One region of the Corynebacterium lujinxingii genome, then DNA from elsewhere that is predicted to be linked to it. Evidence: riboswitches for the same ligand, from Rfam matches in the RefSeq annotation. Region 1 holds a riboswitch; the other holds the start of a gene.
What was found. Region 1 has a riboswitch for thiamine pyrophosphate ahead of IAU68_RS04460 (ECF transporter S component). Riboswitches for the same ligand answer to the same signal wherever they lie in the genome.

Region 2: another riboswitch for thiamine pyrophosphate. It lies ahead of thiC (phosphomethylpyrimidine synthase ThiC); the one in region 1 lies ahead of IAU68_RS04460 (ECF transporter S component).

Annotation. Positions count from the first base shown of each region.
Region 1 is NZ_CP061032.1:883,788-887,997, reverse strand. It holds gene IAU68_RS04470 (energy-coupling factor transporter transmembrane component T family protein) at 1-716, opposite strand, end outside; gene IAU68_RS04465 (ABC transporter ATP-binding protein) at 720-2,048, opposite strand; gene IAU68_RS04460 (ECF transporter S component) at 2,049-2,642, opposite strand; TPP riboswitch at 2,633-2,738, opposite strand; gene IAU68_RS04455 (ABC transporter ATP-binding protein) at 2,830-4,210, opposite strand, start outside.
Region 2 is NZ_CP061032.1:561,387-565,596, reverse strand. It holds gene ftsE (cell division ATP-binding protein FtsE) at 1-658, opposite strand, end outside; gene prfB (peptide chain release factor 2) at 676-1,785, opposite strand; TPP riboswitch at 1,843-1,955, shown strand; gene thiC (phosphomethylpyrimidine synthase ThiC) at 1,949-3,757, shown strand; gene IAU68_RS02715 (inositol monophosphatase family protein) at 3,757-4,210, shown strand, end outside.

The sequences.
Region 1 (4,210 bases):
ACGCCGAGGGCGACAAGCGCGGTACCGAGACAGACCGCCATGACGATCCAGTCGCGAGTGTGCAGTTTGGATTCGCGCGCCCAGGACCGTGTCGTCGGCCCACCGAAGGCGCGGGCTTCCATGGCGGTGGCGAGTTTTCCTGCGCGGCGCAATGACATCACGAGCAGCCCGAACGACAAGGAGAACCAATACTTGATCTTGCCCTGGTCGGCGATGCCTCTGGCGCGGCGGGAGCGGCGCATGGCGTCGAGGTCGTCGCGAAGCAGGGTGAGCATGCGAAGCGCTGCAACCGCGCCGATGACAAAGCGTTCCGGTAAGTGCAGCACCTGCGACAGGCCGTCGCCAAGGTCGGTGGGATCCACGTCGACGGACAGGAGGACAACAGGTAGCGCGATCGCGAGTACGCGCAGGATGACGGCCCACGCGAGCGACACCGACAACTCGGTGACGTGGACGAGCCCCCACTCGAAGTAAGTCTCGCCGCCCGCTTGTCCGTAGAGCGCCATCGGAATGCCTGCCAGTGGCGCGACGATGAGGATCGGCAGTGCCCTTTTGAAAAAGCGGCCGTAACTCAAACCGCACAGCGGCACCATGACCACAGTGAAGGCGAGCACGAAAGTGGCGGAGACCCAGTCGATGGTGAACATCAGCGGCGTGGTCAGCAGCGCCAAGCCGAGGATGCGCGTGACGGGGTTGATATTGGCCAACAGGTTCATGGGCTAGCTCTCCCCCGCCGTGATGTGCTCGGTGTGGTCGCCGAGTGAGGCGATGAACGCCTCGTCGTGGGTGATCGAGATGACCGTGACGCCGTTGTCCGTCAGTTCCCGGATCAGGCCGACAAGTTCCACGAAGGTGCGGTCGTCCTGGCCGAACGTCGGCTCGTCCAGGATGAGCAATTGCGGGGCGTTGACCAAAGCGGTAGCCACCGACAGGCGGCGCTTCTCCCCGCCGGAGAGGGTGAACGGGTTCGCGGTGACCAGGTGGTCGAGGCGGAGGCGGTGCAGGAGGTCGTCGATACGCTCCTGCGGCGCACCGGACAGTGCCATCTCCTCGCGCACGGTGGCGGTGACGAACTGGTGCTCCGGCTCCTGAAACACGTAGCCGATGCGGCTGGCCAGGTGCTTCGACGACCAGTCAATCGACGGCTTGGTCAACCCCTGGCGGATCGTTTCGGAGTACTCCACCACGCCGCGCTCCGGCGGTGTCAGACCCGCGAGTACCTGCACAAGCGTGGTTTTGCCGGAGCCGTTCTCGCCGGTGATCACGGTCGAGTAGCCCTCCGGTGCGCGAACCGTGCGCGGCGGGCCAAAACGCGTGAGCAGATTATTCGTGGCCACGGCGTCCTGCACATCAGATGGGACGTCCTTTGCCGGGGGCAGCGGCGGTGCGTCCGGAAGCTCCTCGGCAGTGATGCGGCGCAGTCCGTCGCGGTCCAGGCGATAGTAGGTGTCCACTACGTGCGCCCAGTGCTTCGGGCGGTGCTCGACCACGATCAGGGTCGCGCCGGTGCGTTTGCACACGCGGTCGACGGCATTGATCACCTCGTCTCGGCCGTGTGGGTCGAGGTTCGCGGTCGGCTCATCGAGCACGAGGATGTCGGAGCCCATCGCCAGCACCCCAGCAAGGGCGAGGCGCTGCTTCTGCCCGCCGGATAGGTGCGCGGTGCGGTGGTCGAGTGGCACGTCGAGGCCGACATCGTCCAGCGCTACCTCGACACGGCGCCAAATCTCGTCGCGGGGCACGCCGAGGTTCTCCGCGCCGAAAGCGACATCGTCGCCCACGCGGGACAAAATGGTCTGTGCCTCGGGATCCTGCAGCACCATCCCGACGGTCCCGTCGACGTCCAGGGTGCCGGCGCGGCTGCCGTCCTCGGAGTCGTCGATAAGCCGTGCGATCACCGCGAGCAGCGTCGATTTCCCGGAGCCGGAATCTCCGGTGATCAGGATGCGCTCGCCGCGCTCGACGTCGAGGTCGACGCCGGAAAATGCGGGCTCTGGACGCGTCGCGTGCTGGTAGGTCAGCCCCCGGGCGCGGATGACCGGCGCCATTTACGCAGCCTGGTCGAAGCGCTCGCGGCCGGCGCCGAAGCGGTCCAGCGCGCCGGTCTTCGCCAGCGCCTTGACCAGGTAGTACGAGAACACGCCGGCAAGGATCGCGCCGGAAATGATCAGGCAGGCCAGGTAGATGAGGTTGAACTGCAGGCTCATCGCCAGGTTCGGCGTGAGAAACAGCTCCAAGATGAACGCGCCGACACCGGCACCAATGCCGGAAAGTACGGCGACCGGCAGATCGAAGCGGCGGTAAGCGAAGATCAAAAACAGCAGCTCCGCGCCGAAGCCCTGCGCCAGGCCCGAGTACAAGGTCTCAATGCCCCACTGGCTCCCCAGCACGGCCGACACAGAAGCAGCAACTACCTCGACGAACACCGCGGCGCCCGGCTTGCGGATGATCAGGCCACCGAGCACACCGCCGGTAAACCAGATACCGGTGACCAGCCCACCCAGGCCCGGGGTCAGGGCGTCGAGCGCCTTAAACCCCGCGTAGCCGATGCTGTTCCACACCCAAAACAGCAGGCCGCAGGCCACACCCAACACAGCGGCGGTGACAATGTCGATCACACGCCACGAATAGTTCTTCGTCATAATCTTCCTTCCTCGCGCCGGCATTACCCGGATCAGGTTCTACGGTTCGCCGTCAACCGGCATCTCAGCTGCAACGCAGCTCCCGTGCAGTGTTCAGTTCTCCGGCGATGCTACAACATGGCCCAGACATGCTTATCGACGACGTCCGCAGGCCGGCTGCGTGGCGTCGTCGATAAGCAAATGGCTCCTAGCCGCGGCCCAACTCGATGTTGAGGCCCGGCACGGAATCGATCAGGTTGCGGGTGTACTCCTCCTGCGGGGTGTCGAAGATCGCGTCCGCGGGGCCCTGCTCCACCACCTTGCCCTGGCGCATGACCACGATGTCGTCGGCGGTCTCGCGCACCACCGCGAGGTCGTGGGTGATGAACAGATAGGACAGGTCCATCTCCGCCTGGAGCTCCTTGAGCAGGGTGAGGATCTGGTCCTGGACCAGCACGTCGAGGGCCGAGACCGCCTCGTCGAGCACAATGACCTCCGGGTCGAGCGCCATTGCACGCGCAATCGCGATGCGCTGGCGCTGACCGCCGGAGAGCTCGTTGGGGTATCGGCGCATCGCGGAGCGCGGCATCTGCACCTTGTCCAGCAGCTCCGCCACGCGGGCCTCGCGCTGCTTGCGGTTGCCCACCTTGTGCAGGCGCAACGGCTCCTCGATGCAGCGGTAGATGGAAAACATCGGGTCGAGCGAGCCGTACGGGTTCTGGAACACCACCTGCATCTTGCGGCGGATGTTGAAGAGCTCCTTGCGGCTCAACTTCGAGATGTCCTGGCCCTCGAAGTACACGGTGCCGCTGGTCGGCTCGAGCAGACTCAGCGCCATATTGGCCACGGTGGACTTACCGGAGCCGGACTCGCCGACGAGCGCGAGTGTGGTGCCGCGGCGCAGGTCGAAGGACACCTCGTCTACGGCGCGCAACACCTTCTTGTCCGCCTTCTGGCCGCGGACATCGAACTCCTTGACCAGATTGTTCACGCGGATGACCACGTCCTCCGGTGTGGTCTCCACCGCCTTCGCGCTTTCGCCGGTGGAGGCGGCCTGGGTGCGGGCGGCGGCGAGCGACGGTGCGGCGTCGACAAGCCTGCGGGTGTACGGGTGCTTCGGGTTGCGCAGTATGTCCAGGCTCGGGCCACGCTCGACCACGCGGCCGCGGTGCATGACCAGCAGGTGGTCGGCGCGCTCGGCGGCCAGGCCGAGGTCGTGCGTGATGAACAGCAGCGCAGTCTGCGACTCCTGCGTGAGCGTCTCAAGGTGGTCCAGGATGCGCTTTTGCACGGTCACGTCGAGGGCCGAGGTCGGCTCGTCAGCAATGAGCAGCTCCGGGTTGGCGGCCAGGCCCATCGCGATGAGCGCGCGCTGGCGCATACCGCCGGAGAACTCGTGCGGGAACTGCGTCGCACGGCGCTCCGCATCCGGCAGGCCGGCGTGCTCGAGGAGCTCGATGACGCGCTGGTGGCGCTCGGAGCCCTCCACGATGTTGTTCGCCTTGAGCGACTCCTCTACCTGTGTACCGATGCGCCACACCGGATTCAGGTTGGACATCGGATCCTGCGGCACCAAGCCGATCCTGTTG
Region 2 (4,210 bases), 320 kb from region 1:
CGTCGCGCACGACCTCGCCGAGTTGCAGTTCGACGACGCGTTTACGCATGTCGTCCACGGCGCGCGCGTTGTGCGTGGACATGACCACGGTGGTGCCCATGCGGTTGATGCGCGCGAGCAGCGCCATGATTTCGTCGGCGGTGCCGGGGTCGAGGTTGCCCGTGGGCTCGTCGCAAAGCATGAGCTTTGGCTTATCGACGAACGCACGCGCAATCGCTACCCTTTGCTGCTCGCCGCCCGAGAGCTCCCGGGGCATGCGGTTTGCCTTGGCGCCCAATCCGACGAGCTCGAGGGCCTCGGGGACGAGTTTGGCGATGCGGTTTTTCGGTTTGCCGATGACTTCGAGTGCGAATGCGACGTTGTCGTAGACGTTCAAGTTGGGCAGGAGGCGGAAGTCCTGGAAGACGTAGCCGATGGACTGGCGCAGTTTGTTGATCTGCTTGCCAGACAGGGCGTTGACGTGGAAGTCGTCGAAAAAGATGTCGCCGGAGGAGACGTTTTCCTCGCGGATCATTAACTGCAGAAACGTCGACTTACCCGAGCCGGACGCGCCGATGAGAAAGACGAATTCGCCGTCCGGGATCTCGAGGGTGACGTCGTTGAGCGCGGGGCGCGTCGACGTCGGGTACGACTTGGTCACATGGTCGAATCGGATCACGCGACACACTGTACCTGTTACTGATGTGAATCTTGTTGCTGCTGTGCCATGCGCCAGCGGATGCCGGCCTCCAAGAACCCGTCGATGTCGCCGTCGAGCACCTTCTGCGGATCCCCCACCTCGTACTCGGTGCGCAAGTCCTTGACCATCTGGTACGGGTGCAGGACGTACGAGCGCATCTGGTTGCCCCAGCTGGCGTTGCCGCCGGCACCGAGGGCATCCATCTCCGCCTTTTCCTCCTGGCGCTTCTTCTCCAACAACTTTGACTGCAGGACGTTGAGCGCCGAGGCTTTGTTCTGGATCTGGGACTTCTCGTTCTGGCAGGTCACCACAATGCCGGTCGGGATGTGCGTGATGCGCACGGCCGAGTCAGTGGTGTTCACCGATTGCCCGCCGGGGCCGGAGGAACGGTAGACGTCGACGCGGATGTCGGAATCCGGGATGTCGATGTGGTCGGTCTGCTCCACCACCGGCAGCACCTCCACCTCCGCAAACGAGGTCTGGCGGCGGGCCTGGTTATCAAACGGCGAGATGCGCACCAGCCGGTGCGCGCCCTGCTCCACCGAGAGCTGGCCGTAGAGGTATTCGCCGTGGACGACGAAGGTGGCGGACTTAATGCCGGCCTCCTCCGCATAGGAGATGTCGTAGACGTCCACCTTGTGGCCGGCCTTTTCCGCCCAGCGCACGTACATGCGCATGAGCATCTCCGCCCAGTCCGCCGCGTCCACGCCACCCGCGCCGGAGCGGATGTGGACCACCGCCTCGCGCTCGTCGTAGTCGCCGGAGAGCATGGTCTGCACCTCGAGCGAATCGATCTGTGCGGCGACGTCGTCAAGCTCCTCGTCCGCCATGGACGCGTCGCCTTCTTCCTCGGCGAGTTCGTACATGACCGGGAGGTCGTCGATACGCGAGCGCAGCGACGAGACCTTACGAAGGCGCGCCTGCACGTTGGAGAGATCCGTGGTCACCTGCTGCGCGTGCGCCGGGTCGTCCCACAGCGACGGGTCGCCGGCCTGGGCCTCGAGCTCGCGGGCGCGCTCGCGCAGAACGTCGAGGTCCATCACCTTCTCAATGGTGGAAAGTGTGGCCTCGAGGTCCTTGATCCGCGTCTGAGTCTCCGGCTGCATAAGGGGGAAGTCTAGCGAACCGCCTGCCGGATCGACCAAGACGGGATACAGTGGCCTACGACCCAACACGGGCGCCCGAGGCATCGGGCTGAGATCGCGCTTTTGTCCGCGCGAGCACCGTTCGAACCTGTCTGGTTAGCACCAGCGAAGGAAGGAGAAGGTCGTGGCTCACGACATCTACGCCCAAGAAATCCACCCCAAGCACTCCTACGCGCCGATTGTGAAGGACGGCCTGGAGGTTCCGGAGACGGCGATCCAGTTGGACGATTCCCCCACCGGCCCGAACGAGCCGTTCAAGATCTATCGCACCCGCGGACCGTGGGCGGAGCCGGAAGATGGCCTGCCCAGCCTGCGCAGCGAGTGGATCGAAGCGCGCGGCGACGTGGAGGCCTACGAGGGCCGCGAACGCAATTTGCTTGACGACGGCCGCGCGGCCGTCAAACGCGGCGCCGCCTCCGACGAGTGGCGTGGCGCCTCGCGCGCACCGCTGCGCGCCAAAGACGGCAAGCGCGTCACCCAGATGGCCTACGCCCGCCGCGGGGAGATCACCCGCGAGATGGAGTTCGTCGCGCTTCGCGAGCACTGCTCGCCCGAGAAGGTGCGCGAGGAGGTCGCCGCCGGTCGCGCGATCATCCCGAACAACATCAACCACCCCGAAAGCGAGCCGATGATCATCGGCAACGCGTTTTTGACCAAGATCAACGCGAATATCGGCAACTCGGCGGTGACGTCGTCGATACGCGAAGAGGTGGAAAAGCTGCGCTGGGCCACCCGCTGGGGCGCGGACACCGTGATGGACCTGTCCACCGGCGACGACATCCACGCCACCCGCGAGTGGATCCTGCGCAACTCCCCCGTCCCGATCGGCACCGTGCCGATCTACCAGGCGCTGGAGAAGGTAAACGGCATCGCTGAGGACCTGACCTGGGAAATCTTCCGCGACACCGTCATCGAGCAGTGCGAGCAGGGCGTCGACTACATGACCGTCCACGCCGGCGTGCGCCTGCCGTATGTGCCGCTGACCTCCAAGCGCGTCACCGGCATCGTCTCCCGCGGCGGCTCGATCATGGCCGGCTGGTGCCTCGCGCACCACAAGGAGTCCTTCCTGTACGAGAACTTCGACGAGCTGTGCGAGATCTTTGCCAAGTACGACGTCGCATTCTCGCTTGGCGACGGCCTCCGCCCCGGCTCCGTCGCCGACGCCAACGACGCCGCCCAATTCGCCGAACTGAAAACCATCGGCGAGCTGTGCAAGCGCGCCTGGGACTACGACGTCCAGGTCATGATCGAAGGCCCCGGCCACGTGCCGCTGAACATGATCCAGGTGAACAACGAAAAGGAAGAACAGTGGTGTGGCGGCGCGCCGTTTTACACCCTCGGCCCCCTGGTCACCGACATCGCGCCGGGCTACGACCACATCACGTCCGCCATCGGCGCCGCCAACATCGCAGCGGGCGGCACGGCAATGCTGTGCTACGTCACCCCGAAGGAGCACCTGGGCCTGCCGAACCGCGACGACGTGAAAACCGGTGTGATCACCTACAAACTCGCAGCCCACTCGGCCGACGTTGCCAAGGGCCACCCGGGCGCGCGCGACTGGGACGACGCCATGAGTAAGGCGCGTTTCGAGTTCCGCTGGCACGACCAGTTCGCCCTGTCGCTGGACCCGGAGACGGCGCAGTCCTACCACGACGAGACGCTGCCTGCCGAGCCCGCAAAGACCGCGCACTTCTGCTCCATGTGCGGCCCGAAGTTCTGCTCCATGCGCATCTCGCAGGACATCCGCGACGAGTTCGGCGACCAGATCGCGGACCTGGGCATGCCGACGTTCGACTTCGACGTTGCCTCCTCCGACGCCTCCGATATTTCCGAAGCCCGCGAAGGTGAGCGCGAGATGGCCCAGGAGTTCCGCGAAATGGGCTCGAATGTTTACCTCAAGGAGACGCCCGAGGATTCCCCGTCTGCGCAATAATGGCGGGCGTGACTGACGCATTTATCTCCGACCACCGCACCTGCTCCGACGCCGACCTGGCCGCCGCTTTGGTCGAGCATGCCGGGGCGCTCGCCCTGCGCATGCGCGCCGAGGGGCTGGGCACGGAGTTCAAGACCTCCGTGTCCGACGTGGTCACGGAGGCCGACCGCGCCGCCGAGCGGTTCGTCGCCGAAGCACTCGAGGCGCTTCGTCCCGACGACGGCGTCATCGGCGAGGAGGGCGCCTCCCGCACCTCTCGCACCGGCCGGACCTGGGTGATCGACCCGGTCGACGGCACCTACAACTTCTCCCAGGGTTCCGATTACTTCTGCTCGGCGCTCGCGCTTATCGACGACTCCTCGCCCCGCACCCCCACAATCGGCGCCGTCAACCGCCCCGCCCTGGACACCACCTGGCTGGCGGTTGACGGGGTCGCAACCCGCAACGGTTCCG